DNA from 4 places in the Pelomonas baiyunensis genome. Region 1 is predicted to be linked to each of the others. Evidence: predicted binding sites of a transcription regulator. Region 1 holds the regulator's gene; each other region holds the start of a gene.

Region 1 (7,471 bases):
CGACCGCGTGGTGCCTGAATTCATCATCGTCGGCCTGGGCTATGCCGGCGACGGGCTCGACTACGACGCGCTGCGGCTGTGGGATTTGTCACCCGTGCGCCTGCCGAACGAGAAGGCCGAGTCGGGCCATGCCAACCAGTTTCTGGCCACCTTGGAACAGGTGGTGCTGCCGCTGGTGGAGCGTGACTACCGCGCCGACCCCGCCCAGCGCTTTCTGGCCGGCAGTTCCTTGGGCGGCCTGTTTGCGCTGCATGCGATGTACGCCAAGCCCGGGCTGTTCCAGGGCTACATCGCCGCCAGCCCGGCCGTGGTGGCGGGCGGTGACTGGATCATCGGCCAGGCCCAGGCCTACGCCGCCACCGGCAAGCCCCTCCACGCGCGGCTGTACGTGACGGGCGCCGAGTACGAATGGCCCGGCTTCCTGGCCGGCATCCAGCGCTACCAGGCGCTGTTGCCCACGTTGAAGCACCCGGGCCTGGTGTTCCAGAACCGCACCATCGACGGCGAGCGCCATGCCGGCACCAAGGCCGAGAGCTACACGCGCGGCATGCGCTTCGTGTTCGAGCCGCTGGCGCCGGAGACTGGCCCATCGAAGGACTGAGCCCCTCGCCCAGTCGCGCCTCGCTGAACGCGGGCGCACCTGGTCGGTCTTGCAGACCGCGCCGCAGCTCCCGCTGCGCCCCTTCGGCAGGCACATGCCGCCCACCGGGCGCCATGTGTCCGGCCTCAGCCCCCCGAGGGGGCGGCGATGCTTGCGGCGTCGAGCCGCAAGCACATCGCCAGAGGCGGGCCGGCGTGGGGCGGCCCGGCGCTCGTCCCGCAATCGGCCCGGCCTCCGAGGATCACTTGCTGATGAAGTCCAGCAGGTCCTGGTTCAGGCGGTCCTTGTGCGTGTCGGTGATGCCGTGCGAGCCGCCGGCGTACTCGATCAGGCGGGCGCCCTTCACCAGCTGGGCCGTGGCGCGGCCGGTGGTGTCGATGGGCACGACCTGGTCGTCCGTGCCGTGGATCACCAGCGTCGGCACGTTGACCTTCTTCAGGTCCTCACGGAAGTCGGAGTGGAAGAAGGCTTCGATGCTTTCGTACGTGGCCTTGGCGCCGGCCTGCATGCCCTGCACATAGAAGCTGTCCACCAGTCCGCTGGACGTCTTGGCGCCCGGGCGGTTGAAGCCGAAGAACGGGCCGCTGGCGATGTCTTTGTAGAGCTGGGCGCGGTTGTCGAGCGACGCCTGGCGCAGCGTGTTGAACACCGCCTCGGGCACGCCGTTCGGGTTGGTGGGGCTGGCGCCCATGATGGGCGTGACCGCGCTCACGAACGCCACCTTGGCCACACGTGCCGTGCCATGGCGGCCGATGTAGCGGGCCACCTCGCCGCCGCCGGTGGAAAAGCCCACCAGCGTGGCGCGCGTCACGCCCTTGGCGCGCAGCACGGCGTCCAGGTCGTCGGCGTATTGGTCCATCGTGTTGTTCGCCCAGGGCTGGCCCGAGCGGCCGTGGCCGCGGCGGTCGTGCGCGATGACGCGGTAGCCGCGCTCGGCCAGGAACTGCATCTGCGACTCCCAGCTGTCGGCGTTCAACGGCCAGCCGTGGCTGAACACCACGACCGGGCCGTCCTTGGGGCCCCAGTCCTTCACGTACAGCGGCGTGCCGTCGTTGGCCGCCACGAAGGGGCTGGCGATGGCGGCCTGGGGGGCAGCCGGTGCGGCCACGGCAATGGTCTGGGCGGCTGCGCCACCGAGGGCGATGGTGGCGGCGAGGGCGAGGCGGGTGAAAGCGTTCATGTGGATCTCCAGGGGGGTGACTGAACCGTCTTGCGACAGGACGAACTGTGCGCGCCCATGCGGAACTGAAGATGCCTTAAAGTTCGTTCGACTTTGCATTTGGTACGGGGTGGCTGACCATGGCCGATCGACTTGCCGCGCTCTTCCGCCACTTCGCCGTGCGGGCAGAGGCCTTCCAGGCCGGGCCACTGTGTGGGGTGAACAGCCTGGAGCCCCAGGCCGGGCGGGGGCAGTTGCACCTGGTGCGCGAGGGCGGGGTGGCCGTCTACAACGCCGGCGCGGCCGAGCCGCTGCGGCTGACCGAGCCCAGCCTGCTGCTGTACCCACGCCCGCTGCCGCACCGCTTCGTGACCGACCCGCACTGCGGCGCGCAGTTCCTGTGCGCGCACATGGCGTTCGAGGGCGAGGCCAGCCACCCGATCGCTGCCGCGCTGCCCGACTGCGTCTGCCTGCCGCTGGCTGCCGTGCCGCAATGCCAGCCGGTGCTGGCGCAGCTGTTTGCCGAGGCTGAGGCCAGCCATTGCGGCCGGCAGCTGATGCTGGACCGGCTGTTCGAGGTGCTGTTGATCTGGGTGCTGCGCGAGTTGATGACGCTGGGGCGCCTGCAGTCGGGGCTGCTCGCGGGCCTGTCGCACCCGCGGCTGCGCGGGGCCTTGGTGGCGATGCACGAAGCCCCGCAGCGCGACTGGCCGCTGGAGGCGTTGGCCGAGGCGGCGGGCTTGTCACGCACGGTGTTTGCCAACACCTTTCGGGACGTGGTGGGCTGCACGCCCGGCGCCTACCTGCAGCGCTGGCGGATCGGCCTGGTGCAGAAGGGCTTGCGCGAGGGCCGCGCGCTCAAGCACCTGGCGGCCGAGGTGGGCTACGGCGGCGAGGCGGCGCTGTCACGCGCCTTCCGGGCGCACACGGGCGAGTCGCCCCGGGCGTGGCGCAAGGCGGCGCTGGGGTCCAGCGCTGACGCGGCTTGACCCGCCACCGGCCGGCCTCCGGGCGAGACCCCGCCCGCCTCCCGCCGGCTCAGGCGTTGCGCAGGCGGAAGATGCCCACCGTGCCCACCAGCCGTTCGGCCTGCTGGCTGAGGCTGCCTGACGCCGCGGCGCTTTCTTCCACCAGCGCGGCGTTCTGCTGGGTCATCTGGTCCAGCTGCGTGACGGCCTCGTTGATCTGAGCCAGCCCGCGGGTCTGCTCCACCGTGGCCTGGCTGATCTCGTCGATCAGCCGGCTGACCTTCTGCACCTGCCCCACGATGTCCGTCATGGTGCTGCCGGCATCGGCCACCAGCGTGCTGCCGTTCTCGACGTTCTCCATGCTGGCGCCGATCAGCGACTTGATCTCGCGGGCGGCCTCGGCCGAGCGTTGCGCCAGGCTGCGCACCTCGCCGGCCACCACCGCGAAGCCGCGCCCCTGCTCGCCGGCCCGCGCGGCTTCCACCGCGGCGTTGAGCGCCAGGATGTTGGTCTGGAACGCAATGCCGTCGATGACGCCAATGATGTCGGTGATCTTGCGCGAGCTCTGCGAAATCGCCTGCATGGTGTCCACCACCCGGCTCACCACCTGGCCGCCGCGGTCGGCCGCGGTGCTGGCGTTGCGGGCCAGGTCGGACGCGCTCTGCGCCGTGTCGGCCGTGTTGCGCACCGTGGCGGTCAGCTCTTCCATGGACGAGGCGGTCTCCTCCAGGTTGGCAGCCTGCTGCTCGGTGCGCTGGCTCAGGTCGGTGTTGCCGGCGGCGATTTCCAGCGTGGCCGTCTGCATGGTGTCGGCCGCCGTGCGCACCTCCAGCATGATGCGGCTCAGGTCGGTGTTCACGGCGGCCAGCGCCTGCATGAGCCGCCCCACCTCGTCGCCCGACTGCATGCGGATCTCGCGCGACAAATCGCCCTCGGCGATGGACTGCGCCACCGACACCGCCTCCGCCAGCGGCCGCGTGATGCTGAGCTGGATGCGCCAGGCCACCACCGCGCCCACGGCCAGCGCCGCCAGGGACAGGCCGATGATCAACGCCACCGACGTGCGGTAGGCCGACGTGGCCGCAAGGTCGCGTTCGTGGGACGCGGCCTGGATGGTTTCGATCACCGCATCCAGCGCCTGCACGTGGGCCTGCTGGGCGGGGCGCAACTGGTCGCGCACCATGGCCGAGGCGCCGGCCATGTCGTCGTTCATGGTCAGGTCCACGATCTTCTCGATCAGGCCCTTCGTGCCGGCCAGCGCAGTCGCGGCGCGGGCCAGGGCAGCGCGGGCGGGCTCGTCCTGCACCATGCCGGCCAGCGTTTGCGCGGTCTTGTCGTAGTCCTGCCGCGCGGCCTTCATCAGGTCGAACTCCTTCTTCTTGAAGGCCATGTCGTCCTGCATGATGACGTCGCGGATCGTCACGCTCTGGTAGCGCGCCAGGTCACGCAACTTGCTGGCCAGGCGCTCGGGCGCCTCGCCGGTCACGGCGGCCAAGTCGGCCTTCAACGCGGCCAGGCGGCTCAGGGCCAACATGCTGTCAATGCCCAGCAGCGCCAGCACCAGGGCAAAGCCCAGCACTAGGCGTGGGCCCACTTTCAACGAGGTGAGCATCACGGCATCCTTTCCTCGGGAGGAATCTGTGCCGGCCACGCGAGCGGGCCGGATGGGGTCAGGGTCGGGCCGCGGCGCGGCCGGGGCGCCTTACTTGGCCGTCACGGCGCTGTGCAGCACGCCGATGGGCTTGCCGCCGTCCAGCACCGGGGCCGACAGCTGCACGCTGGGCACCTGGGTGGACGGGTCCGGCTTGACCTCTTCGGCCGCCCAGGCCTGGCCCTTGATGGCCTGTGCGAACACCGGGCGGGCCACGTTGTTCCAGATCAGCGGGCGCACGCTGGCCGCGACCAGATTGCCCTTGTGATCCCGCAGCACCAGCTTGTTGATGGTGTCGTCCTTGGCCTCCCAGTCGGCAATCTGCCGGCTGGTCTTGGTTTTGAGCAGCGTCTGGATGAAGGGATCGGTGTCTGGCAGGTCCACCCACTTGCCATTGCTCATGCCGGGGTCGCCCTTGGCATTGGCTTCCTTCACGGCGGCCACCATGGCCGGGTCGGCCGCCAGGGCCACGAGCTTGGCTTTGCTCTTGTCCACCTTGGCTTGCAGCTCGGCAGGCAGCGAGGCGGACGCCTGGATGCAGGTGAACAGGCCAGCGGCGGCGGCCAGCGCCAGCCAGGAGCGACGTGCGAGAACGGGCATCTTCAAACTCCCTGAATGATGGGTGCCAGAACGGGGTCGACGCCTCGGCTCGGACTTCACGCCGGACTGCTGGGGTTCCGAGGCGGTCTGCGAACGGTTCCGTCACAGGGACTAACCGCATCGCGAAGCGGAGTCTCCGCGCCTGCTCGGGTCAGCGCAAGCGCGGCGTTTGGCGCGCAACGGCGGGGTTCGGGAGTTTTTCTCGTTTGGGCCGCAGCCCGAGGCGGCTTACAGCGCCTTGCGCAGGTTCGCCGGGGCGATCTTCATGCCTTCGCGGTACTTGGCCACCGTGCGCCGCGCGCACTGGATGCCTTGTTCCTCCAGCATGGCGGCCAGCGCGCTGTCAGACAGCGGCTTCTTGGTGTCTTCCGCGGCCACGAACTGCTTGATCAACGCCCGCACGGCAGTGCTGGACGCCTCGCCGCCGGCTTCCGTGCTCAGGCCCGAACCGAAGAAGTACTTCAGCTCGAAGGTGCCCCAGGGCGTGGCCATGTACTTGGCGGTGGTGACGCGGGAGATCGTGCTTTCGTGCAGGCCGAGTTCGTCGGCAATCTCGCGCAGCACCAGCGGCTTCATGGCCAGCTCGCCGTGGGTGAAGAAGCCGCGCTGGCGCTCCACGATGGCGGTGCTGACGCGCAGGATGGTGTCGAAGCGCTGCTGGATGTTCTTGATGAACCAGCGCGCCTCCTGCAGCTGCCCGCCCAGCGGCGAGTTGCTGATGCCGCCGCGCGTGGCGCGCAGCGCGTTGGCGTAGAGCTCGTTGATGCGCAGCTTGGGCGCCACCTCGGGGTTGAGCATCACGCGGAACTCGCGCCCCACCTTGCGCACGATGACGTCCGGCACGATGGCCGCGGCCGCGCCTTGTGCAAAGCGCCGCCCGGGTTTGGGCTCGAGTTGCGTGATCAGCGCCTGCGCCTCGCGCAGCAGCGCTTCGTCGGCGCCGGTCTCGGCCATCAGCCGGCGCATGTCGCGCTTGGCCAGCAGTTCGAGATGACCCTTGCAGATCAGGATGGCAATCACCTGCGCCGGGCTCTTGGGCAGCGCGCGCAGCTGCAGCACCAGGCACTCGGACAAGTTGGCCGCGCCGATGCCCGCAGGCTCCAGGCTTTGCAGCAGCCGCAGCGCAAAGCGCAGGCGGTCCAGCAACTCCTCGCGCTCTTCCTCGTCCTCGGCAAAGCCGGCCGCGATGTCTTCCAGCGGGTCTTCGAGGTAGCCGTCTTCGTTGAGCGACTCGATCAGCAACTGCAGCACCGCGCGGTCTTCGGCCGACAGGTGGTGGCCGGCCAGTTGTTGCGCCAGGTGCTGGGCCAGCGTGAGTTCGGCCGACTCCTGGCTCTCGCGCTCGCCGTCGTCGTCGCCGCTGGCACTGCCGCTGCTGGAGGGCAGCTCGCGGATGCCGTCGAAGTCGTCGCGCTCGGTGCCGTTTTCCCAGTCGTCGCGCTCGGTGCCGCCGAAGTCGTCACCGCTGAGCTCGGCGGCTTCCGGCTCGCCGCCTTCGGGCGTGTTGTCGCTGCCGGTGCTGTCGGCCGGGGCGTTGGTGGCGAGTTCCGGCGTGCTGACGCTGAATTCCTCCTCCGTCTCCAGCAACGGGTTGCTGGCTAGCATCTGCTCCACTTCCTGGTGCAACTCCAGCGTGGACAGCTGCAGCAGCCGGATGGACTGTTGCAGCTGGGGGGTCAGCGCCAGGTGCTGACTGAGGCGGACCTGGAGGGTCTGCTTCATGGTGCAACGTCGCGATGAAGGTTTCGCGGGCCGAGCGCCGGGCCGCGCCCAAGCCGGCCCGCCAGGGCGATGTGCTTGCGGCTCCATGCCGCAAGCATCGCCGTCCCCTCGGGGGCTGAGGCTGGACACATGGCGCCCGGGGGGCGGCATGTGCCTGCCGAAGGGCCGCGACCCAGGGCGCGGCGCGGTCTGCAAGACCGGTCAGACTGGCCCGCGTTCAGCGGGGCAAGGCTGGACGAGGGGCTCATGGCGTCACATCTTGAAGTTTTCGCCGAGGTAGACCTTGCGCACGTCGGCGTTGGCCACGATCTCGTCGGGCATGCCTTCGGCCAGCACGGCCCCTTCGCTGATGATGTAGGCCCGGTCACAGATGCCCAGCGTCTCGCGGACGTTGTGGTCGGTGATCAGCACGCCGATGCCGCGCGCCTTCAGGAAGCCGATGATGCGCTGGATCTCCAGCACCGCGATCGGGTCCACGCCGGCGAAAGGCTCGTCCAGCAGGATGAAGCGCGGCTGGGTGGCCAGGGCGCGGGCGATTTCCACCCGTCGGCGCTCGCCGCCGGACAGGGCCGGGGCCGGGCTGTCGCGCAGGCTGTCGATGGACAGGTCGTGCAGCAGGCCATTCAGCAGTTCGTCGATGCGCGCCTTGGACAGCGGGCGGCCGGCGTCGTCTTGCTGCAACTCCAGCACCGCGCGGATGTTTTGCTCCACCGTGAGCTTGCGGAAGATGGACGCTTCCTGCGGCAGGTAGGACAGGCCCAGGCGCGCGC
Region 2 (7,471 bases), on a different contig from region 1:
GCGGGCGAGGGCGTGGCCTTTGAAGGCTTTCACTTGTTCGCGGGCTCGCAAAACCTCAAGGCCGAAGCGATTTGCGAAGCCCAGCAGAAGAGCTACGAACTGGCCCTTCGCCTGGCCGAAGCCGCACCGGCGCCCGTCAAGTTCCTGAACCTGGGCGGTGGTTTCGGCATTCCGTACTTTCCGGGCGAGACGCGCCTGGATCTGGCGCCCATTGCCGACAACCTCGCCGCCCTGCAGACGCGTGCGAAGGCGGACCTGCCGCACGCCAAGCTGGTGATCGAACTCGGCCGCTACTTCGTGGGTGAGGCGGGTGTGTACGTCAGCCGCATCGTGGACCGCAAGCTGTCGCGCGGTCAGGTGTTTTTGGTGGCGGACGGCGGTCTGCACCACCACCTGTCGGCCTCGGGCAACTTCGGGCAGGTGCTGCGCAAGAACTACCCGGCCTCCATCGAGCCGCAAGGCCGCGTGGAGACGGCGACCGAGCCCGCCAGCGTGGTGGGGCCGCTGTGCACGCCGCTGGACCTGCTGGCCGACCGCATGGACATGGCCCGTGGGGGCATCGGCGATCTGGCCGTGGTGTACCAGAGCGGCGCCTACGGCCGCAGTGCCAGCCCCGAGGGCTTCCTGGGCCACCCGGCGTGCGTGGAAGTGCTGGTGTGAGTCAGGCCGGCGCGGCGTCTTCCCAGGCGCCGTTCTTCAGCACCTGGTGCGGCCGGAAACCAGCCTTGTAGGCCATCTTCGGGCTCTCTTCGATCCAGTAGCCCAGGTAGACGTGCGGCAGCTTGAGTTCGCGCGCCTGCTCGATCTGCCACAGCACGCCATAGGTGCCGAAGCTGGCCTCGAGGTCGGGGTCGTAGAAGGTGTAAACGGCGGACAGCCCGTCGCTCAGGATGTCCAGGATGGACACCATGCGCAGCGCGCCGGGGCCGGTTTCGCCTTCAGGCACGGGCTCGCGAAACTCCACCAGCCGTGAGTTGATGCGGCTTTGCAGCAGGAACTGCGTGTATTGGTCAACGCTGTCGTGGTCCATGCCGCCGCCGCTGTGTCGGCCGGCCTGGTAGCGCAGGTACAGGGCGTAGTGCTCGGGCGAATAGGCCAGGCGCATGACCTTGGCGTCCAGCTGTTGGTGCGCCTTCCAGGCGCGCCGTTGCGAGCGGGTGGGCACAAAGCGGTCCACCGGCACGCGCAGCGGAATGCAGGCGCGGCACTGGTCGCAGTAGGGGCGGTAGGTGAACAGGCCGCTGCGGCGGAATCCGGCCGCCACGAGGTTGGAATACGCGTCGGCGTGGATCAGGTGGCTGGGCGTCGCAACCTGCGAGCGCGCCTGCCGACCGGGCACATAGCTGCACGGGTAGGCGGCGGTGGCGTAGAACTGGATCTGCGCCAGGGGCAGTTCTTTGGGGTGCGTCACGTGGGGTCGAGGAGCCGATGCCAGTGGCCCGAATGATAGGTCCAGGGCCCGACCGGGCCGGCATCCACATGGGCGGCGAGGTGGGCCTCGAAGGCGTCGCGCGGCACTTCGGCGGCGCCGAGCGAGGCCAGATGCCGGGTGTTTTGCTGGCAGTCGATCCAGGGGATGTCGAAGCTCCGGCACAGGCAGATCAGCGCGCACAGCGCGATCTTGGACGCATCGGTGCGGCGCATGAACATGGACTCGCCGTAGAACATGCGCCCCAACTGCACGCCATAGAGGCCGCCCACCAGCTCGCCGTCCATCCAGGTTTCGATGCTGTGCATGGCCGGCCACGCGAGGTAGGCCGCCTGCAGGTCCGGCACGATCCAGGTGCCGTCCTGCCCCTCGCGCGGCGTGCTGGCACAGGCGCGCAGCACGGCGGCGCGGTCGTGGTCCACCCGGATCTCGCAGCCCGGGTTCTGCGCGAAGCGCTGCACCGTCTTGCGCAAAGACCGCGACAGCTTGAAGTTCGCGGTCTGCAGCACCATGCGCGGGTCCGGCGCCCACCACAGGGCCGGTTGCCCCGGGCTGTACCAGGGGAACACACCGCGCCGGTACGCCGCCTCCAGCCGCTCCGGCGTCAGCGTGCCGCCGGCAGCCAGCAGCCCCGGCGCGTCGGTGTCGGGCCCCAGCGCCCGGTACGAGGGCGGGAAGTCGAGGGTGGCGTCGTCCAGCCAGTCGATCATCAGCGGCTGATGCGGAAGGTGGCCACGATGTGCGACAGCTGGGCGGCCTGATCCTTCAGGCTCTCGGCAGCGGCGGCCGATTGCTCGACGAGCGCGGCGTTTTGCTGGGTCATCTGGTCCAGTTGCACGACGGCGGTGTTCACTTCGCTGATGCCGCGGCTTTGCTCGGCAGCGCCGGCGGTGATCTCGGCCACGATGGTCGTCACACGTTGCACGCTGTGCAGGATGTCTTGCATGGTGCGTGCGCTCTCGTCCACCAGCCGGCTGCCGTCGCTCACGCGCTCCACGCTGCTGCCGATGAGGGCCTTGATCTCCTTGGCGGCCTCAGCCGAGCGCTGCGCCAGCGCGCGCACCTCACCGGCCACCACGGCGAAGCCGCGCCCTTGTTCGCCCGCGCGGGCTGCTTCCACGGCCGCGTTCAACGCCAGGATGTTGGTCTGGAAGGCGATGCCGTCGATGGTGCCGATGATGTCGTTGATGCGGGCCGACGCAGCGCTGATCTGCTCCATGGTGGAGGCCACCTGCTGCGCCACCTCGCCGCCGCGCCGGGCCACGGTGGCGGTGCCGTTCGCATGGCCGTTGGCCTCCTGGGCCTGGTCGGCGCTGCGTTGCACCGTCTGGGTGATGTGCTGCATGGAGGACGCGGTTTCTTCCAGGCTCGCCGCCGCGCTTTCGGTGCGGCCACTCAGGTCTTGCGCCCCAGCTGCAATCTCGCGCGAAGCGACGGCAATGGACTCGGCGCTGTGCGCCACGCCGCGCATCACGGTCTCGATCTGCGACACGAACTGGTTGAACGCGCGGGCGATGTCGCTGAGTTCGTCTTCGCCGCGGTCGTTCAGGCGCTGGGTCAGGTCACCGCCGCCGGCACTGCCGATTTGCAGCATCGCGTCCTTCACCACCACCAGCCGGTGCAGCAGCGAGTTCACCACCCAGGTTGTCAGCAGCACCCCGCCCATCAGCAGCACCAACAGGGTGAGGCCGGCGTCCCGCAGCAGGGAGTTCAACGAGGCCAGGGCCTCGCCACGTTCGGCCGCCGTCACCAGCAGCCAGTCGGTGCCAGCCACCGGGGCGGCGCGCATGAAGAAGGCCTTGTCGGCGATCTGTGCTTCCACCAAGGTGTCCGCACCGGCCTCCAGCAACCGGGCCGCACTCAACTCGGCGGCCAGGTCGGTGATGGGCTTGAGCGTCAACTGGGTGTTGGGGTGGGCAATGATCTTGCCCTGCTTGTCGGCCAGGAAGGCGAAGCCCGATGGCGTGGGCTTGAGCTGGTTCACGGTGCCGACCACCTCGTCCAGCGTCACGTCCGAGCCCACCACGCCCTGCACCTCGCTGTTGTTGCGCACGGCGAACGCAAAGGTCACCACCAGCTTCTTGGACGACGCGGCGATGTAGGGCGCGGTCAGCACCGGCTCGTTGCTGCCGGACGCGAGCTTGTACCAAGTGCGCGAGGTGGGGTCGTAGTCGGCGGCGCGCTGGCGGTCGGGCACCGACACCATGCGCTTGTCGGCCCCGCCGACGTAAGCCAAATCCAGTGCACCCGAGGTCAGGCCTTGCTGCAGGGCGGGGCGCGGGTCTTCCGCAGCCAGGGCGGGCGCCAGGGCTTGCACCACGTGCTTCTGCGCCGTGGCCCAGGCGGCGATGCGGTCGGCCTGGGCTTGGCCGTTGGCACTCAGCTGGGTGGCGAGGTCGTGCAGGATGGTGCTGCGTGCTGCGCGGTAGCTGCTCAGCGTGGCCAGCAGCACCGACACCACCATCAGCCCCAGGCAAGCGGCCATCAGGCGCGCTTTGATCGTCTTCAGCATGGCATCTCCATCGGCGAGGGGGAGTCGAGGGCATGGTAGCTTCGCCACCCATGATCACCGTCTATGGCATACCCAACTGCGACACCGTAAAAAAAGCCCGCGTCTGGCTGGCTGAGCGGGGCCTGGAAGTCGCGTTTCATGACTTCAAAAAGCAAGGCGTGCCCGCCGACCTGCTGCCGGCCTGGCTTCAGGCGTTCGGGCGCGACAAGCTGGTCAACCGCGCCGGCACCACCTGGCGCAAGCTGGACGACGCGGTCAAGGCGGCGGCCACCGCCAGCGACGCCGGCGCCGTGGCGCTGATGCTGGCCGAGCCCAGCGTCATCAAGCGGCCCGTGGTGGCTTGGCCCGGTGGGCCGTGGACGCTCGGATTCAGTGCGGATGCGTTCGAGAAAAGTGCATCCAGCGCACCATAAACGTGCGTAGTGCCGCGCATTGGTGCGCGTTGCGCGCTGAGGTGCGCCTTAAAACCGGGCATTGAATTTGCTGTTTCGGTGCAAGCCGGCTCGGCTTGGTGCATGAGGCCCAAGTCTGGTGTCGGGTGCGACGGAGACAGCGTTGGAGACATCACTCAAGCAGGGCGCCGATGCGCTCTTCATTTTGTTGGGCGCCATCATGGTGCTGGCCATGCACGCAGGCTTTGCTTTCCTGGAGCTGGGCACCGTGCGCAAGAAGAACCAGGTCAATGCGCTGGTGAAGATCCTGGTGGACTTCGCGGTGTCGACGCTGGCGTACTTCTTCGTGGGCTACCTGGTGGCCTACGGCACGCATTTCTTTGTGGGCGCCGAGCAGCTGGCGCAGAAGAACGGCTTCGAGCTGGTCAAGTTCTTCTTCCTGCTGACCTTTGCCGCGGCGATTCCGGCCATCGTGTCGGGCGGCATCGCCGAGCGGGCCCGCTTCGGCCCGCAACTGGCGGCCACCTCGGTCATCGTGGGCTTCGTGTACCCATTCTGTGAGGGCATCGCCTGGAACCAGGCGTTCGGCGTGCAGGCCTGGCTCAAGGCGGCCACGGGTGCGGAGTTCCATGACTTTGCCGGCAGCGTGGTCGTGCACGCGGTGGGTGGCTGGATCGGCCTGGCGGCGGTGCTGCTGCTCGGCCCCCGGTTGAACCGCTACCGCAAGGACGGCGCCATGAGCGCGCACCCGCCGTCGAGCATCCCGTTCCTGGCGCTGGGCGCCTGGGTGCTGACGGTGGGCTGGTTCGGCTTCAACGTGATGAGCGCGCAGACGCTGGACAAGATGTCGGGCCTGGTGGCGGTGAACTCGCTGCTGGCCATGGTGGGCGGCACGCTGGTGGCCACGCTGCTGGGCCGCAACGATCCGGGCTTTGCGTACAACGGCCCGTTGGCTGGCCTGGTGGCCGTGTGCGCGGGGTCGGACGTCATGCACCCCATCGGCGCGCTGGTCACTGGCGGTGTGGCGGGGTGGTTGTTCGTGCAGTTCTTCACCCTCACGCAAAACCGTTGGAAGGTGGACGACGTGCTGGGCGTGTGGCCGTTGCACGGCCTGTGCGGCGCCTGGGGCGGCATTGCCTGCGGCATCTTCGGCCAGACGGCCCTGGGCGGCATCGGCGGCGTGAGCTTGGGCGCGCAGGCGCTGGGCACGCTCGCGGGCGTGGCTTGGGCGCTGGCCGGGGGCTTTGTGGTGTACGGCGTGATCCGCCAGTTCGTCGGCCTGCGCCTGGATGCCGAGCAGGAGTTCGAGGGCGCGGACCTGTCCATTCACAAAATCGGCGCCACCCCCGACCGCGAGGTCAGCTGGTAAGCTGGTTCCAACGCTCCCAAAACGGCCCCTCGCGGGGCCTTTTTTCATCATGTTCACAGGCATCGTCCAGGGCGTCGCCCGCGTTGAGTCCATCCTGGCCCGCGAGGGGCTGCACACCCTGCACCTGAAGTTTCCTGAAGGCTTCGACCAGGACCTGGCCATTGGCGCCAGCGTGGCGTGCGACGGCGTGTGCCTGACCGTCACCGAGCGGCCTGCACCCGACGTGGCCACCTTCGACGTGATGGCCCAGACGCTCAACCTCACCACGCTGGGCGGCCTTCAGGCCGGCTCGGGCTTGAACGTGGAGCGGGCGGCGAAGGAGGGCGTCGAGATCGGCGGGCACCCGCTGTCGGGCCATGTGGATGTGTCGGCCCGCATTGCCGAGATCCGCCAGCCTGACAACAACCACGTGATCCGCTTCGCGCTGCCCGCGCCGTGGATGCGTTACGTGTTCGCCAAGGGCTACATCGGCGTCAACGGCTGCAGCCTGACGGTGGCGGAAGCCCACCGCGAGCGTGACGGCTCCGGCTGGTTCGAGGTGTGGCTGATTCCCGAAACCCTGCGCATGACCACCTTCGGCGCCAAGACCGTGGGCGACGTGGTGCACATCGAGATCGAGCGCAGCACCCAGGTGGTGGTGGACACCGTGCGCGACGCGCTGGACGAAAAGCTCGGCCCCTTGCTGCCGGTGCTGGAAGCGCTGGCGCGCGAGCGCGGCATCGACCTCGATGGGCTGGCCCTCAAGCGCTGACGCTGCGCTGATCCCGCACTGATCCTGCCGGCCACGCGCACCCACACCCCACACCTCCGCCCATGCTGATCAACTGCGTCCTGTACGACGACGGCCGCGTCGTGGCCGAGCCCGGCCTGGCTGGGGTGTCGGAGGCGCTGGCGCGGCAATCGGGCTTTGTGTGGATCGCGCTGAAAGACCCGGACGACGCCGAGCTGGCGCTGCTGCAATGCGAGCTCAACCTGCCGCCGCTGGCGGTGGAAGACGCCCGCAAGGGCCACCAGCGGCCCAAGCTGGAGGAGTACGGCGACCTGCTGTTCGCCGCCATGCACCTGGTGGAGCCCGCGCAAGACGGCGAGCCCGGTGAGTTGCAGGTGGGCGAGGTGCACGTGTTCGTCGGCGCGCGCTTTGTGGTGTCGGTGCGGCACCGCAGCACCCAAGGCTTTCTCGGCGTGCGGGACCGGGCCCAGCGCGAGCCGCATCTGCTGCGCATGGGGCCGGGCTTCGTGTTCTATGCCCTCATGGACGCCGTGGTGGACCGGTACTTCCCACTCATGGATGCCGTTGAGGCCGAGCTGGAGCAGCTGGAAGAGACCATGTTCCAGAAGGGGCGGGACCGGCAGGCTGTGGTGCAACAGCTCTTCGCGCTGAAGCAGCGGTTGGCGGTGCTGCGCCACGCGGTCAGCCCGCTGCGCGAAGTGGCCGGCAAGCTGCACGGCGGTCGCGTGCCCCAGGTGTGCCGCGCGATGGAAGAGTATTTCCGCGACGTGGATGACCACCTCGTGCGGCTGCAGGGCAGCATCGAAGCCGCCCGTGAAACCATCATCGCGGCCACCCAGGTCAACCTCACGCTGGTCACCATCGACGAGTCTCTCGTCACCAAGCGGCTGGCCGCGTGGGCTGCGATCTTTGCCGCGTCCACCGCACTGGCCGGCATCTGGGGCATGAACTTCGAGGGCATGCCCGAACTGAAATGGGCCTACGGCTACCCGATGGCACTCGGGGCGATCGCCACCGTCAGCGGTTTGCTGTTCTGGCG
Region 3 (7,471 bases), on a different contig from region 1:
GCGCTGCGCCACCGCGCGCAGTGCGGCGACGTGGTGCTGCCCATCGGAGCCATTCGCGGGCAGCGCTGAGCGGCGCAGGCTGGCTCAGGCGGGCTTGGTGCCCGGCGTCTGCAGCGCCCGCTCGCGCGAGCGATCAACTGGCCTTGCCGGTAGGCCAAACCCACCGTGGGCGACCCTGCAGCATGTTGTTAGCCCCGTCGAGCAGGCCCAAGCCGCTGTTGCGGCAGCGCGGTCTCAGAAACGGGTGGTTGGCGCATCAACGCAGTATCTGATCTTGCCGGCTTGAGCCACTTTCTAGCCGGCGGATGCCCAAACCCGCCCGCACCATGCCATTGGTCATGGCCGTTGAAATGCGCGCCCTGCGGCGCTTGATCCATGCCCGTTGCATTTCGTCGCCCCACGCGGCGGCCTGACCGTCAACCGGTGCAGCTCAGCCCCCGCAAACCGCGTTTCGTCACAAGCGCGCTGCGCTGTGGAGGCGCGATTTCTAGACTGCAAATGTCTGTTTCAGAAAGTGTTTGGGGGAGTCATGCGCAAGTCGTTCAAGGTGGGTGGCATCGCGGCGGTGGTGCTGTTGGTGGGTGGTGCAGGCTTCGCCGTGATGGCGAGCAAGGGCGAGGCCCCCAAGAAGCCGGGTGAAGAAGCGGCCAAGCCGGCGCTGGAGTTTGTGGCCGGCGAGGTGGTGAAGCCCACGTTGGCGGCCATGCCGGCGGTGGTGGAGTTCAGCGGCCCGCTGGTGGCGCCGGGCACGGTGGTGGTGCGGGCCAAGAGCAACGGCACGCTGCTGAACCTGGCGGTGGGCGAGGGCAGCCGTGTGCACGCCGGCCAACCGCTGGGCCAGGTGGACCTGGAAGAACTGCGCCACCGCGTGGCCGAGCGCAGCGCCAGCATGGAAGCCATGCGCGCCCAGATGGAACAGACCGAGCGCACGCACAAGGCCAACGTGGGCCTGGCAGACAACAACTTCATCGCGCCCACCGCGCTGGAAACCTCGCGCGCCGCGTATGAGGCCGCCCGCGCCAACTGGCAGGCCGCCAAGGCGCAGCTGGAAACCATGCAGGTGACCCTGCGCCAGGCGGCGCTGGTGGCGCCGATCAACGGCATCGTGTCCAAGCGGCATGCGCTGCCGGGCGAGAAGCTGGCGGCGGAGCAGCAAATCTTGACCATCGTCGACCTCTCCAAGCTGGAGCTCGCCGGCCTGGTGGGCACGCACGAGGTGGCGCGCCTGCAGCCGGGCATGAAGGTGCAGGTGAAGGTGGAGGGCACCGACACGCCGGTGGAGGCGCGCATTGACCGCATCGCCCCGGCGGCCGAGCCCGGCACGCGCTCGATTGGCGTGACGCTGGTGCTGCCCAATGCGAAGGAGACCTTCCGCGCCGGGCAGTACGCCGTGGCCAAGGTGGTGTTGGGCGACGACACGCCGCGGCTGACGGTGCCGCTGGCGGCCATCAGTCGCAATTCGGGCCAAGAGCAGGTGTGGATGATTGAGAACGGGGCGCTGGCGCGCCGCATCGTCACCACCGGCCGCAGCGATGCGCGCGAGGGCCGCGTGGAGGTGTTGAGCGGGCTGAAGGCCGACTCGCAAGTGCTGGCCGCGCGCTTTGACAACCTGCGCGAAGGCGACAAGGCCAACCTCGTGGCGGCGAAGAGCGCGCCGGCTGCGTCGTCAGCCGGGTCTGCGGCCGCCGTGAAGGTGGCGGCCGCTTCGGCGCCGGCGCAGCAGTAAGGAGCCGGCCATGTGGATGACCCGCGTTTCCATCCAGAACCCGGTCTTCGCGACCATGGTGATGGTGGCCCTGTGCGTGCTGGGCCTGTTTTCGTACGCCAAGCTGGGTGTGGAGCAGATGCCCGACATCTCGCTGCCCGGCGCCTGGATCGACGTGCGCTACCCCGGCGCCAGCCCCGAGGCGGTGGAGCGTGAAATTGCCAAGCCGCTGGAAGAGGCGATCAACACCATTGCCGGCGTGGACCGCATCCAGTCGCGCAGTTTTGAGGGCCGCGTGCAGGCGAGCGTGGAGTTCACGCTGAACACCGACATGAGCCGCGCCATGCAAGACCTGCGTGACCGCGTGGCGCTGGCGCAGTCGGCCTTTCCGCGGGATGCGAAGCCGCCCACGGTGTCGCGCTTTCAGGGCGACAACGCGCAGCCCATCGTGGTGCTGGCGCTGCTGAGCCCCACGCGCGGCTCGCGTGAGCTGTCGATGATGGCGGACCTGATCGTCTCCAAGCGGCTGGGCCGCGTGGAAGGCGTGGCCAAGGTGGATGTGGGCGGCATGACGACGCGTGAAGTGCGCATCGACCTCGACCCGCTGCGCCTGCGCGCCTACGGCGTGACGCCGGCCGAAATCGCCAAGGCGCTGGCCGATGCCAACACCGACCAGCCCGTGGGCCTGTTGAGCGACACCAACGCCGACGCCATCTTGCGGGTGGAAGGCCGCGTGAAAGACCCCAAGGCCTTCGGCCAGATGGTGGTGGCCCGCCGCGGCAACCTGGCACTGACGCTGAACGACCTGGGCACGCTGGTGGAGCGCGAGCGTGAGCGCGACAGCATCGCCCGCATCAACGGCCAGCCAGCCGTGAGCTTCAACGTCTTCAAGCAGCAAGACGCCAACATCGTGCAAACCGGCGAGGCCGTGAAGGAGGCGATGGAAGAGCTGCGCAAGACGCTGCCCAAGGACGTGGAGCTGCGCCTGATTTACGCCAACTCCGACTTCGTGAAGGGCTCGCTCACCGGGCTGAAGCACACGCTGATTGAAGGCGCGCTGCTGACCGTGGCCATCGTGTTCATGTTCCTGCACAGCTGGCGCTCGACCATCATCACCGGCCTGACGCTGCCGATTGCGGTCATCTCCAGCTTCATTGCGGTGCAGGCGTTCGGCTTCACGCTGAACTTCATGACGATGATGGCGCTGTCGCTGTGCATCGGCCTGTTGATTGACGACGCCATCGTGGTGCGCGAGAACATCGTGCGTCACGTGGGCATGGGCAAAAGCCACCACCAGGCGGCGGCCGATGGCACCAACGAGATTGGCCTGGCCGTGATGGCCACCACCTTCGCCATTTGCGCGGTGTTCGTGCCGGTGGCCTTCATGGGCGGCATCATTGGCCGGTTTTTCTACCCCTTCGGCATCACGGTGGCGGTGGCGGTGCTGGTGAGCTTGTTCGTGAGCTTCACGCTGGACCCGATGCTGTCGTCGGTGTGGCACGACCCGGTGAACCCGCGCGTGCGCCAGTGGCCGGTGCTGGGCCACGCCATTCGTGCCACCGACTGGACGATGGACCGCCTGCACAACGGCTACGAGCGCCTGATCGACTGGGCGTTCTCGGGCCGCCGCTACCGCGTGTTCGTGCCGCCGGTGCCGGCCTACGGTCGCCCCTTCCTGGCCAACGGTCAGCGTGACAAGAGCGCCCGCCGGGTGTGGCGCTTCGCCACGCTCACGCCGCGCGGCCTGGTGATGTGGGGTGCGTTCGCGAGCTTCGTGGTGGCGCTGATGCTGGCGCCGCTGGTGGGCAGCGAGTTCGTGCCGGAAACCGACAACGGCTTCACGCAGATCAACCTGCGCATGCCGGTGGCGTCCAGCGTGGAGCGCGGCAGCGCCAAGGTGGCGCAGATTGAAGAAATCTTGAAGGGCTACCCCGAGATCAAGACCGTGTCCACCGTGGTGGGCAGCACCGGCGAAGGCATGGCCACCGGCCGCAACCAGGCGTCGCTGAACATCTCGCTGGTGGAGCGCAGCGAGCGCCGCCGCACGCAAAAGGAAATTGAAGACGCGATCCGTGGCGACATCTCGCGCATTCCGGGCGTGGAGGTCAGCGTGGGCTTCAACCGTCCGATCTGGATCACGCTGCTGGGTGCGGACTCCGAACTGCTGACGCAGAGCGCGAACGACTTGGTGGAGAAGATCAAGAAGATCCCGGGTGCGGTGGACGTGGACACGACCGTGAAGCCCGGCGTGCCGGCCTACGCCGTGCGCTTGAAGGACTCCGCCATTCGTGAGCTGGGCCTGACTGCGCCGCAAATTGCCGCGTCGCTGCGCGCCTACGTCAACGGCGAGGTGGCCACCTACTGGACCACGCCGGACGGCAACCAGGTGGAGGTGCTGCTGCGCCTGCCGCGTGAGCAGCGCGAGCACATCGAGCAAATGGCGCAGTTGCCAGTGGCGTTCTCGAAGGACGGCAGCCCGATCGCGCTGGACCAGGTGGCCACCATCCAGCCGGTGTTCAACCCCGAGGTGATTCGCCGCGAAAACCTGCAGCGCCGCGAGGCCGTGTTTGCCGGCGTGCAAGGCCGCCCGGGCGGTGATGTGAACGCCGATGTGCAAAAGCTCATCAAGGCCACGCAGCTGCCCCCGGGCATCAGCTTCAAGGTGGACGGCGCCGGCAAGCAGCAGGCCGAGGCCTTCAACGGCCTGCTGGCAGCCATGGGCCTGGCGGTGATCTTCATCTACATCGTGCTGGCCAGCCAGTTCGGCAGCTTCGTGCAGCCCATTGCCATCATGGCCTCGCTGCCGCTCGCGCTGATTGGCGTGATGCTGGCCCTGCTGCTGTGGCGCTCCACGCTGAACGTGTTCTCGATGATTGGCCTGGTGATGCTGATGGGCTTGGTGACCAAGAACGCGATCCTGTTGGTGGACTTTGCCAACCACGCCCGCAAGGCCGGCGCCACGGTGGCGGAGGCGCTGCGTGAGGCGGGTCTCATCCGGATGCGACCCATCATCATGACGACCGCCGCCATGGTGTTCGGCATGCTGCCGATGGCCATTGCGCTGAACGACGGCGGCGAAATCCAGGCCCCCATGGGCCGGGCCATCATCGGCGGCGTCATCACCTCCACGTTGCTGACGCTGGTGGTAGTGCCGGTGCTGTACAGCTACCTCGTGCGTGACAAAAAGGCCACCGCGCCGGCTGCGGATGCCGCCGGCAGCGTGCTGCCCGTGCACGGCATGCCCGGCGCCATGCCGGCAGACAAGGACTGAGCTCACAGCCACCCATGCCGCGGCGTCCAGCCGCCTCTGAATCTCCCTCGAGCGCGCTCCTGCGCTTTGGCCGACCCAACCGGGTCGGCCATTTTTCTTTGTGGTGTCTGTTGCACTGCAACAAGCGGCTGGGCAGCGGGTATCCCTAGTTTGGTGTCGGTTGGCTTTACACCACGCCATCGGAAACCAGATGTTTCATAGGGAAGGTGGCGCTTGGCCTGGGAATTGCATACCCTGCGTCATAAATCACCGGAGACGGACATGCAGTTCAAAAACACCCTCGTTGGCCTCGCCCTTGCCGCCACGGCGCTGGTTGCCAGCGCCGCGCCTTCCTTGCTGATGCGCGGCGTGGGTGGCGTGGACCTGAACAACCTGGTGCTGGGTCAGGCGTTTCAGGTGGAAGTGGTGCTGCAAGGCTTCACCACGCCGGGCGAAGTGGACGGTGGCGGTTCGGGCGGCGGGCTGCTGACGCAAGATGGCTCCCCGCAACTGACGCTGCAGAACTTCGTGCTGGGCAACTTCGTGAACGCCAGCTGGGACACCGACCCGTCGTTGTTCCTGCTCGACTTCACCGCCGATGTGGCCGGTTCTGGCACCGTGGAAACCACCGGGCAATGCCTGAACTCCAACCTGCAGAACTACGGCTGCAACTTCGCCAGCGGCCCGCTGGCCTTCACCGTGCGTGACCCCAACGCCGTGCCGGAGCCGGCCAGCGTGGCGCTGGTGGGCCTGGCGCTGCTGGGCTTGGGTCTGGCTCGCCGCCGCGCCTGAGACCGCGAGCGCGCAGCGCAGTTCACTGACAAGGCCCTTCGGGGCCTTTTTTGTTGCCCGGGCTTGGCGAGCGCGGGCGAATGCCTGCAGAATCGCGCCCGCTCCGGGGTGCTCGGGCGTGGCGAAAGCCAAGCCCAGACGCTGAGACGGTCACCGACCGAACCCGTGAACTTGAACCGGCTAGTACCGGCGTAAGGAGAGCGCATGCCATGAGGCGTGCAGGCGTGGGGCCACCCGCGCCCTGCATCCACAGGCGGCCACGGAGCAAACGCAACCCTTTGCTCCAGGAGACCGCTGCTGTGAATGCCCCCGACCCCATCCTCTCGTTCGCCGACCGCCTGTCGCTCACGCGGGAGCCGTTTCCCGCCTCCCGCAAAACCTTCATCACCGGCAGCCGGCCCGACCTGCGCGTGCCCATGCGCGAGATCGCGCTGACCAACGGCGAGACGGTGATCGTGCACGACACCTCCGGTCCCTACACCGACCCCGCCGCCACGCTGGATGTCCGCCAGGGCCTGCCCGCTGTGCGCGCCACCTGGGTGGCCGACCGGGGCGACACCGAGGCCTACGCCGGCCGCCCCCGCGTGGCGCTGGACGATGGCGGCAAGCATGAAGACAACGAGCGCATCGCCGCGCTGCGCGCCGAGGCCGCAGCCCTGCAACGCCAGCCGCGCCGGGCCAAGGCCGGCGCCAACGTGAGCCAGCTGCACTACGCCCGGCGCGGCATCGTCACGCCCGAGATGGAGTTCGTGGCGCTGCGCGAGAACGGCAAGCGCGAGTGGATGCAGGCCTACCTGTCCGACGCCGAACGCGAGCAGCGCTTGAAGGGCGATGCGCTGGGGGCGGCGATTCCGGACGTCATCACGCCCGAGTTCGTGCGCGACGAGATCGCCCGGGGCCGCGCCGTCATCCCGGCCAACATCAACCATACCGAACTGGAGCCGACCATCATCGGCCGCAACTTCCTTGTCAAGGTCAACGCCAACATCGGCAACTCGGCCGTCACCTCCAGCATCGAGGAGGAGGTCGAGAAGCTGGTGTGGAGCATCCGCTGGGGGGCCGACACCGTGATGGACCTCTCCACCGGCCGCAACATCCACACCACGCGCGACTGGATCGTGCGCAACTCGCCCGTGCCCATCGGCACCGTGCCCATCTACCAAGCACTCGAGAAGGTCGGGGGCATCGCCGAAGACCTGACCTGGGCCATCTTCCGCGACACGCTGATCGAGCAGGCCGAGCAGGGGGTGGACTACTTCACCATCCACGCCGGGCTGCGCCTGCCGTTCGTGCCCATGACCACGAGGCGCCGCACGGGCATCGTGTCGCGCGGCGGCTCCATCCTGGCCAAGTGGTGCATCACGCATCACCAAGAGAACTTCCTTTACACGCACTTCGAAGAGATCTGCGAAATCATGAAGGCCTACGACGTGACCTTTTCGCTGGGCGATGGCCTGCGACCGGGCAGCGCGGCTGATGCCAACGACGAGGCCCAGTTCGCCGAACTGCGCACACTGGGCGAGCTGACGAAGGTGGCCTGGAAGCACGACGTGCAGACCATGATCGAAGGCCCGGGCCACGTGCCGCTGCACCTCATCCAGGCCAACATGGCCGAGCAGCTCAAGCACTGCCACGAGGCGCCGTTCTACACGCTGGGCCCGCTGACGATTGACATCGCACCGGGCTACGACCACATCGCCAGCGCCATTGGCGCGGCCATGATC
Region 4 (7,471 bases), on a different contig from region 1:
AGCAGGGCGAGCTCATGATGATGCGCGCGCCGCTTTGCAGGCCCACGTGCAAGGCGTGGTCGGTGGCGATGTCGCAGGCGTGCAGCGCAATCATCACGTCCAGCGGCTGCACGGCTTGTGTGCGCACGTCGCCCTGGTCGAAGCGGATGCCTTGCAGCTGCTCGCCCTCGATCACCGCGTTGCACAGCTTCACCATGTCGTCCCGCAGCTCGATGCCGGTCACGCGCGGGCCCAGGCCCTGAGCCTGCAGCCAGGCATGCACCGCGAACGTGAGGTAGCCCTTGCCGGAGCCGAAGTCCGCCACGCGCACCGGCGCCGTCAGGCCCGCTTCGTCCACGGCGGCCGACAGGATCTCGACAAACCGGTTGATCTGCTTCCACTTGCGGGCCATGGCCGGCACGAGCGCAGCCTGGCCCTTGACGAGGTGCGTCAGCCCCAGCGCCGCCCACACGGGCTGCGCCATGTCCAGCGGTCGATGTTTGGCTTTGTCGTGGCCGGCGGGGGCTGGGGCTGCGGTTTCATCCCCGTCCACCCGCGTCACGCGCAGGGTTTCGCGCCCCTTGCGGCTGACGGCGAACTGCACCTCTTCCGTGGCGGTGTGCAGGTGGGCATTGCGAAACCGCGCGCCCAGCAGCGTGGCCAACTCGGCCAGCCCGGCCTCAGGCGCGTGGTTCTTGGTGATGTCTTTCGTGCGGTGGCGCCACAGGAAGGTGAGCGCAGGCTCACCGCGCAACTCAATCGCACGAACGGTCAGCCGCTCCACGTCCGCATCGTCACCCTCCACAGCCACCGGGCCCGAGAGCAGCAGCTTGCCGAACTGCCCGCTGGCCAGCGCCAGGCGCACCAGGTGCAAAAAGCGCTCATGCGCGGGCGCGGTGGCGGCGGGAGGCGGGGTGATCAGGCGGGTGAACATCGGGCCGGATTGTCCGTGACCCGCACACCTCGCGTTCATCCGGGCCGGCGGAACGAACGCGGCTGACAGCAGCGTCCGTTCGGCTGGCTGCCTTCAGCGCCGACGGCGCACGGCCCCCATCACGCCGAGGGCCAACGCGGCCAGGGCCAGCGCGCCCGGCTCTGGCACCGTGCCGCCACCACAAGCGCGCCCGGTGCACTGGTTATCGCTCGTCAGGCGGAAGTCCTGGAAGGTCCACGCCCGGCTGAGACCGTAGTCCGGGCCGGCAGTGCTCTCACGCAGGCGGATGCCCAGCGAGGTGCCGCCGCTGGTCACCAGGCTGTTGAAGAAGCTGGTCACATCGAAACTGAAGATGTCGCCGACACCGAAGTTCGCGGGGTCGATGTTGAAGGTGCCCACTTGGCCCAGCGACGGCGCCTGGTAGTCGGTGATGTCCTCGAGGTTGTTGCCCGCGTAGGCCTCCACGATCACGGTGCCCGTGAACGGCGTGTTGTTGGTGCCGTTGAACAGGCCGCCCGCCTTGTAGATGTCAAAGGTGACGAAGGCGGACGACGCCAGGGACTGGCCGGCCAGGTTGTACTCCGACAACCCGCGCACCTCCTCCACGGAGAAGCGCCCCACCTCGGCCTTGCCTGCCGGATTGCCGAACACGCCGCCGGTGCTGGAGTGGAAGTGCGAACCGACCGCGGTGTTGGAACCGGAGGCCACGGCGAACGTGAACCCGTTGGTGATGAGGGCCGCCTGGGCTGTTGCAGCTGTCAGGGCCAGCGCGGAGACCAACAGGCCGCGCTTGAACATGCGATGGATCATGGGTACCCCTAGTTTGAAGCGCCCCCAAGACTGGGGCCACTGCAACGAGGCAACTTTCAAGCCAGACAGGCCCTACCCCCGGGCAGCGGCGCTGTCAGCCCAGCAACGGCCCGCCACGACCCCGCCGAAATGACAAATATTTCGACAGCGGCCCAACGCGTTAGGCGTGGGTGATCAGGGCGCGCGTGTCCGCCGTGTCCAGATGCGGCAGCGTGTTGAACGTGACCAGGTGGTGCCGCTTGGGGTTGAACACGAACTCCGTCACCGACGCATTGCGGATGCGCAGGTTCAGCTCCACCACGGTGTCAGCCGGGGTGGCCAGCACCTGGCCCACTGCGGTGGAGATGGGGCCGCCGCTGGAAACGATGAGCACCTGCCGGCCCACACCCACGGCGCGGGCGCGGTCCAGCGCGTCGGCCACGCCGGCGGCGAACGCCGCGTGCGAGGGCATGCCCTCGGGCTGGGTCTCGCCGGCCATCCAGGCCAGCAGCCCTTGGCGCAGCAGGCGGAAGTGCTGTTTCACCGCCTCGGCATCCGTGGGGCGGGCCAGCGGCTCGGGGTGAATGGCGCGCACTACGGCTTCGCTGTCGTACTCGTTCAAGCCGGGCAAGGCCACGGCGGGCAGGTCCTGCCCCAGGCCCTCCACGATGCCGGCCAGCGACTGCGCATGGCGCTTGAGCGTGCCGGTGAAGACCGCATCGAACCGCTGACCGCGCTCGCGCCAGTAGGCGCCGAGGTGGCGGCATTGCGCGTGGCCGGTGGGGCTGAGCTGGTCGTAATCGGCCGCGCCGAAACTGGCCTGGCCGTGGCGAACAAGGTAGAGGCTTCCCATGCCGCGCATGATGGCAAGCCGGCCGCCCCGGCGCTGTCGCGACAATGACGCCATGACCCTGCGAATTGCCACCCGCGACGACACGGCCGAACTCTGGCGCGTGCGATATGCAGTCACCGAGAACACCCTCACCCCCGGGCGCATCTCCGACGCCGAACTGCACGCCTACCTCGAGACCTACGGCCGCGGCTGGGTGGTGGAGTTGTCGCCCCACCCGAACCTGAAGATCGCCGGCTTTGCGATTGGCGACGCGCGCGACGGCCACATCTGGGCCATGTTCGTGGACCCGGCATTGCACGGCCAGGGCTACGGCCGCCAGTTGCACGAGGTGATGGTGGACTGGCTGTTCAGCTTGGGCCACACCCGGTTGGACCTGGGCACCGAGCCCGGCTCGCGGGCGGAAGCCTTTTACCGCCGCGCCGGCTGGACGCCGACCGGCGACGCCCCGGACGCCTACGGCGACCGGCCGTTTGAACTGCGCATCGAACACTGGAAGCGCCATGCTTGACACCCACATCATCGACACCGGCCCCAACCCGCGCACGACACTGATCGTGCTGCACGGCCTGGGGGCCGATGGCTACGACTTCGTGCCCATCTGTGGCGAACTGGACCTGAGCCGGCTGGGCGCCGTGCGCTTCATCTTTCCGCACGCCCCCGAGCGGCCGGTCACGCTCAACGGCGGCTACGTGATGCGGGCCTGGTACGACATCCTCGGCCCCTACCCCGCCCCGGGCGAGGACGAAGCCGGGCTGCGCGCCTCGCAAGCTGCCATTGCCGGTTTGATCAATGCCGAGCGGGCGCGCGGCGTGGCGGCCGAGCGCATCGTGGTGATGGGGTTCTCGCAAGGCTGTGCCATGGCGTTGATGACCGCGCTGCGCTACCCCGAGCGGCTGGGCGGCGCGGTGGGCCTGTCGGGCTACCTGCCGCTGGCCGCCCACACGGCAGTCGAGCGCGCCCCGGCCAACGCGGCGCTACCGCTGTTCATGGCGCATGGCACGCAAGACACGGTGGTGGTGCCGGCCCGCGGCGCGGCCAGCCGCGATGCCCTGCGCACGCTGGGCCACCCGGTGGCCTGGCACGCGTACCCGATGCCGCATTCGGTCTGCGCCGAGGAAATTGCGGACCTGAATGCGTGGCTGTTGACGCAACTGGCTTGATTTCAACGTGCTGTTCGCCCCGCTTGGGGCGGCGGCACTGAGGCAAGATCAAGCAGTCATGGAGCGCCTGGCCCAACAGATCGTCGACTGGCACAACCGCCACCCGCTGGCGCGCCGCATCACCCTGGACGCCGTTCACACGGTGGGCGTGGTGGCGTTGCCGTTCGTGCGGGCCTCGGCCCAGCCGGGCGGCCTGGTGGAACCGGTGCTGACCGACGCCGTCAGCGCGTTCGACGAGCTGGCCGGCTCGCCGCCGGTGTCGCGCGGCGCGGTGTGGCTGCAGCGGCTCAAGGGCCTGGCCGGCCGCGTGCCGCGGCTGCTGGGGCGCGCGCCTCGCACGCAGTGGCGCGCGTTCAGCGAAAAATTCCTGCCCGGCTTGAGCCCGGCCCAGGTGGAGCGGTTTGCGCTGGCGTTCGGCTTCACCGAGCCGCCAGCCGCGCCGGAAAGCCAGCCCTGGCGCGTGATCGTCATCGACGAAAAACTGGCCGCCCGCCACAGCGGTTGGCCGTTTGAGCTGTACCTGATGACGGCCGGCATCGACGTCGGCAAGCGCCGCACCCGCGTGATTGCGGGTCGGGGCATCCCGTCGCAAATCGCCGGGCGCCGGCTGCTGGACATGCGCCGCGTGGCGGCAGCCGCCGCCGTGGTGCTGGGCCTGACCGGCGCGGCCGCCGCCCTGCTGTGGCCCAAGGCCACGCCGGTGCCGGTGGAGCCCGCCCCGGTGGCCACCGCGCCCGCTGAAGCCGCCAGTGCGGCCGCGTCTGCCGCCCTGCCGGCCGAAGCGGCGAGCGGTGCCGCCAGCAGCGCAGACCCCGGCGCCTCCACCCCGGTCAGCGAGGCTGCGGCCCACGCCGGTGCTGCATCGGCCGCTGATGCACCGGCCTCGGCCGCCCCCGTGGCCGCCGCCAGCGCGCCCGACCCCGATGCCCCGCCGCCCGACATCCGCCCCCGCCTGGTGGAGCGGGCCGACGGCGTGAAGCGCCCGCCCATGCTGTCCAGCAAGCCCGCCGAGCCGGCGGAAGCGCCTGACAAACGCGGCGGCGACGCCCAACGCGGCGCCGAGCGGCCGGCCGGGCCGGACCCGAGCCTGGCCCGCATGGCCAAGACCCCGGACAAGGCCGTGGTGGCGCTGGTGGGCCCGCCCGGCAGCAAAGCCGAGGCCGAAGCCCTGCTCAAGAAGATGCAGGCCGGCCTGGCGGGTGTGCACGCCAACCCCGAGAGCTTGCAGGGCGACGTGATCCAGACGCCGGACGGCTGGCGCGCCACGGTGTGGCCGTTCCAGACCCGCGAGCAGGCGCAGCTGATCAACGCCACGCTGATCGCGCGCGGCTACAAGACCCGCGCCGTCAACTTCTAGCAGCCGCGTCGGCCTGGGCCAGCGCCGCCCCCAGGCGCTCGGCCAGTGCGTCCAGCAGCAGGCGAAGCGCCAGCGGCTGGTACTGGCGCGACAGGTACACGCCGTGCACGCCGTGGGATTCGGGTTCGCAGTCGGGCAGCACGCGCCGCAACCGGCCCGCTCGCAGGTCGTCGGCCACCAGGTAGCTGGGCAGGATGGCCAGCCCCGCGCCAGCCAGGGCCGCGCTGCGCATCACGGCAGCATCGTTGCTTTGCAGCACCGCGCGCACCGGCACGCGCAGCCATTCGCCCTGGTGCTGCAACGCGTAGTCGGTGCGGTTGACGTAGGCATGCGTGACGCAGCGGTGCTGCCGCAGGTCCGCCGGCACGGCCAAGGCCGGCGCCGACGCCAGGTAGGCCGGTGCTGCGCACAGCACCGAAGCAAAACGCCCCAGGGGCCGGGCCACGAGGCCGGGGTCGAGCTGGTTGCTGATGCGCACGGCCAGGTCGATGCGCTCTTCCACCAGGTTCACCGCCCGCTCCACCACCACCAGTTCCACCTCGCAAGCCGGGTGCTGGGCCAGGAACTCGGCCACCGCTGCGGCCAGGCAGGCTTGGGCGAGCGACGCGCTGGCCGTGACGCGCAAGCGGCCTCGGGCCTGCTGCTGCGGTGCGCCGGCGGCAGCCTCGGCCTCGCGGGCCAGGTCCAGCATCTGGCGGGCCCGCAGCAGCGCGGCACTGCCCGCCTCGGTCAGACTCACCCGCCGGGTGGTGCGCTGCAGCAGCCGCGCGCCCAGCCAGGTTTCCACATGCTCCAGGTAGCGCGACACCATGGCGCGCGACATGCCCAGCGCCTCGGCCGCCTGCGTCAGGCTGCCGCGCTCGGCCACCTCCACCAACACCTGCAGGGCCCGCAGTCGATCCACGATTTGCTCGATTCAGTAGACAAAGCAAACACTCTATCGATGTTTATCTTCAATTCGCGCATCAATACAGTGACTTCACCGACCCACTCGCGATGAAAGACACACCATGAACGCCTTGAAGACCCTGCGCCGCCTGGCCCTGCCGCTGGCCACCCTCGCCTTGCACGCCAACGACGCCAACGCCCAAACGAGCGCCCTGGCCCCCGCACCGCTGCAGTTGACCGTCTACAACGCCGACGCCGGTAGCTTCCACGTGAACGCCGTGCTGGTGACCGGCCAGACGGACGCCGTGCTGCTGGACACCGGCTTCACCCGCGCCGACGCGCTGCGCCTTGCCGCGCTGGTGCTGGACAGCAAGAAGACGCTTAGAACCATTTACATCAGCCAGGCCGACCCCGACTTCTACTTCGGCGCCGCCGTGCTGAAAGCGCAGTTCCCGCAGGCCCGCCTGGTGGCCACCGCGCCCACGGTCCAGAAGATGCAGGCCACGCTGGCCACCAAGCTGCAGGTGTGGGGCCCGCGCCTGGGCGCCAACGCACCGCAGCAGGTGCCGATGCCCGAGGTGCTGGACACGCCGGTGATCGAGCTGGAAGGCCAGCGGCTGGAAGTGCGCGGGCTGGACGGCGCCCTGCCGGGCCGCAGCTATGTGTGGGTGCCGTCGCTTCGCACGGTGGCCGGCGGCGTGAACGTGTTTGCTGGCCTGCACGTGTGGACGGCCGACACGCAGACCGCCGCCGAGCGTGCCGCATGGCGCACCACGCTGGAGGGCATGGCGGCGTTGCAGCCGGCCCGCGTCATTCCCGGCCACAGCCGCGCCGGCACGCCGCAAGACGCCAGCCTGCTGCGCTGGACGCAGGACTACCTGACACGCTTCGAGGCCGAACTGCCCAAGGCGGCGAACGCGGCCGCACTGATCGGCACGATGCAGACCGCCTACCCCGATGCAGGGCTGGGCATCGCCCTGGACATCGGCGCCAAGGTGAACAAGGGCGAGATGAAGTGGTGAACGCCGCCTGAGCCGGCTCAGGCCGGCCGGCGGATGACGAAGGCGCGCTTGTCGCCGCTGTCAAAGCCGCAGCGCTCGTAAAAGGCCCACACCGCGGGGTCTTTGCGGCTGGTGGTCAGCACCACCTTGTAGGCGCCCATCGTCCAGGCCTGCGCGATGGCGTGCCGGATGACGGCCTGGCCATGGCCGCGGCCGCGGTGGGCCGCATCCGTCACGACGTTCTCGATGACGCCGTAGGACCGCCCGCCACGCGTGAGGTTGGGAATCACGGCGAGGTTGCAGCTCGCGATGAGCTGCGCCCCCTCAAACACGCCGAAGTGGCGCAGGCCCGGGTGCCGGAACACCGCCTGCACCGCCTCGGGGGACGGCGGCGCATCGCCCGCGTTCAGGTGCTGGTACAGCGACACGAGGGCGTCGACCTCGTCGATGCCCAGGTCACGCAAGGTGGTGTTCATGGGCGACAGGCCGCGCACCGGGCCGCCCTCAGCC

What was found. Region 1 encodes sigma-54, which starts transcription at its own class of promoters, with help from an activator protein. Its sites were predicted from a motif close to TGGCANGNAANCTGCTTT; they were not measured.
Region 2: a site for sigma-54 is predicted at 4,411-4,428, ahead of ACG01O_RS07495 (ammonium transporter). Genes of this name have one in related genera too.
Region 3: a site for sigma-54 is predicted at 5,191-5,208, ahead of ACG01O_RS20980 (PEP-CTERM sorting domain-containing protein). Genes of this name have one in related genera too.
Region 4: a site for sigma-54 is predicted at 1,770-1,787, ahead of ACG01O_RS18550 (PEP-CTERM sorting domain-containing protein). Genes of this name have one in related genera too.

The regions. Positions count from the first base shown of each region.
Region 1 is NZ_JBIGIB010000004.1:341,610-349,080, reverse strand. Features, by position in the region: gene ACG01O_RS15745 (alpha/beta hydrolase) at 1-601, shown strand, start outside; gene ACG01O_RS15740 (alpha/beta fold hydrolase) at 843-1,781, opposite strand; gene ACG01O_RS15735 (AraC family transcriptional regulator) at 1,901-2,749, shown strand; gene ACG01O_RS15730 (methyl-accepting chemotaxis protein) at 2,799-4,340, opposite strand; gene ACG01O_RS15725 (hypothetical protein) at 4,431-4,979, opposite strand; gene ACG01O_RS15720 (RNA polymerase factor sigma-54) at 5,208-6,701, opposite strand; gene lptB (LPS export ABC transporter ATP-binding protein) at 6,954-7,471, opposite strand, start outside.
Region 2 is NZ_JBIGIB010000002.1:245,562-253,032, forward strand. Features, by position in the region: gene ACG01O_RS07470 (pyridoxal-dependent decarboxylase, exosortase A system-associated) at 1-660, shown strand, start outside; gene ACG01O_RS07475 (arginyltransferase) at 662-1,411, opposite strand; gene ACG01O_RS07480 (leucyl/phenylalanyl-tRNA--protein transferase) at 1,408-2,139, opposite strand; gene ACG01O_RS07485 (methyl-accepting chemotaxis protein) at 2,139-3,941, opposite strand; gene ACG01O_RS07490 (arsenate reductase) at 3,992-4,354, shown strand; gene ACG01O_RS07495 (ammonium transporter) at 4,554-5,702, shown strand; gene ACG01O_RS07500 (riboflavin synthase subunit alpha) at 5,752-6,453, shown strand; gene ACG01O_RS07505 (magnesium and cobalt transport protein CorA) at 6,516-7,471, shown strand, end outside.
Region 3 is NZ_JBIGIB010000007.1:148,892-156,362, reverse strand. Features, by position in the region: gene aroC (chorismate synthase) at 1-69, shown strand, start outside; gene ACG01O_RS20990 (efflux RND transporter periplasmic adaptor subunit) at 530-1,726, shown strand; gene ACG01O_RS20985 (efflux RND transporter permease subunit) at 1,737-4,976, shown strand; gene ACG01O_RS20980 (PEP-CTERM sorting domain-containing protein) at 5,238-5,747, shown strand; TPP riboswitch at 5,842-5,962, shown strand; gene thiC (phosphomethylpyrimidine synthase ThiC) at 6,047-7,471, shown strand, end outside.
Region 4 is NZ_JBIGIB010000005.1:350,224-357,694, reverse strand. Features, by position in the region: gene ACG01O_RS18555 (class I SAM-dependent methyltransferase) at 1-913, opposite strand, end outside; gene ACG01O_RS18550 (PEP-CTERM sorting domain-containing protein) at 1,007-1,723, opposite strand; gene ACG01O_RS18545 (histidine phosphatase family protein) at 1,884-2,555, opposite strand; gene ACG01O_RS18540 (GNAT family N-acetyltransferase) at 2,608-3,063, shown strand; gene ACG01O_RS18535 (alpha/beta hydrolase) at 3,056-3,715, shown strand; gene ACG01O_RS18530 (hypothetical protein) at 3,774-5,072, shown strand; gene ACG01O_RS18525 (LysR family transcriptional regulator) at 5,062-5,976, opposite strand; gene ACG01O_RS18520 (MBL fold metallo-hydrolase) at 6,083-6,982, shown strand; gene ACG01O_RS18515 (GNAT family N-acetyltransferase) at 7,000-7,437, opposite strand.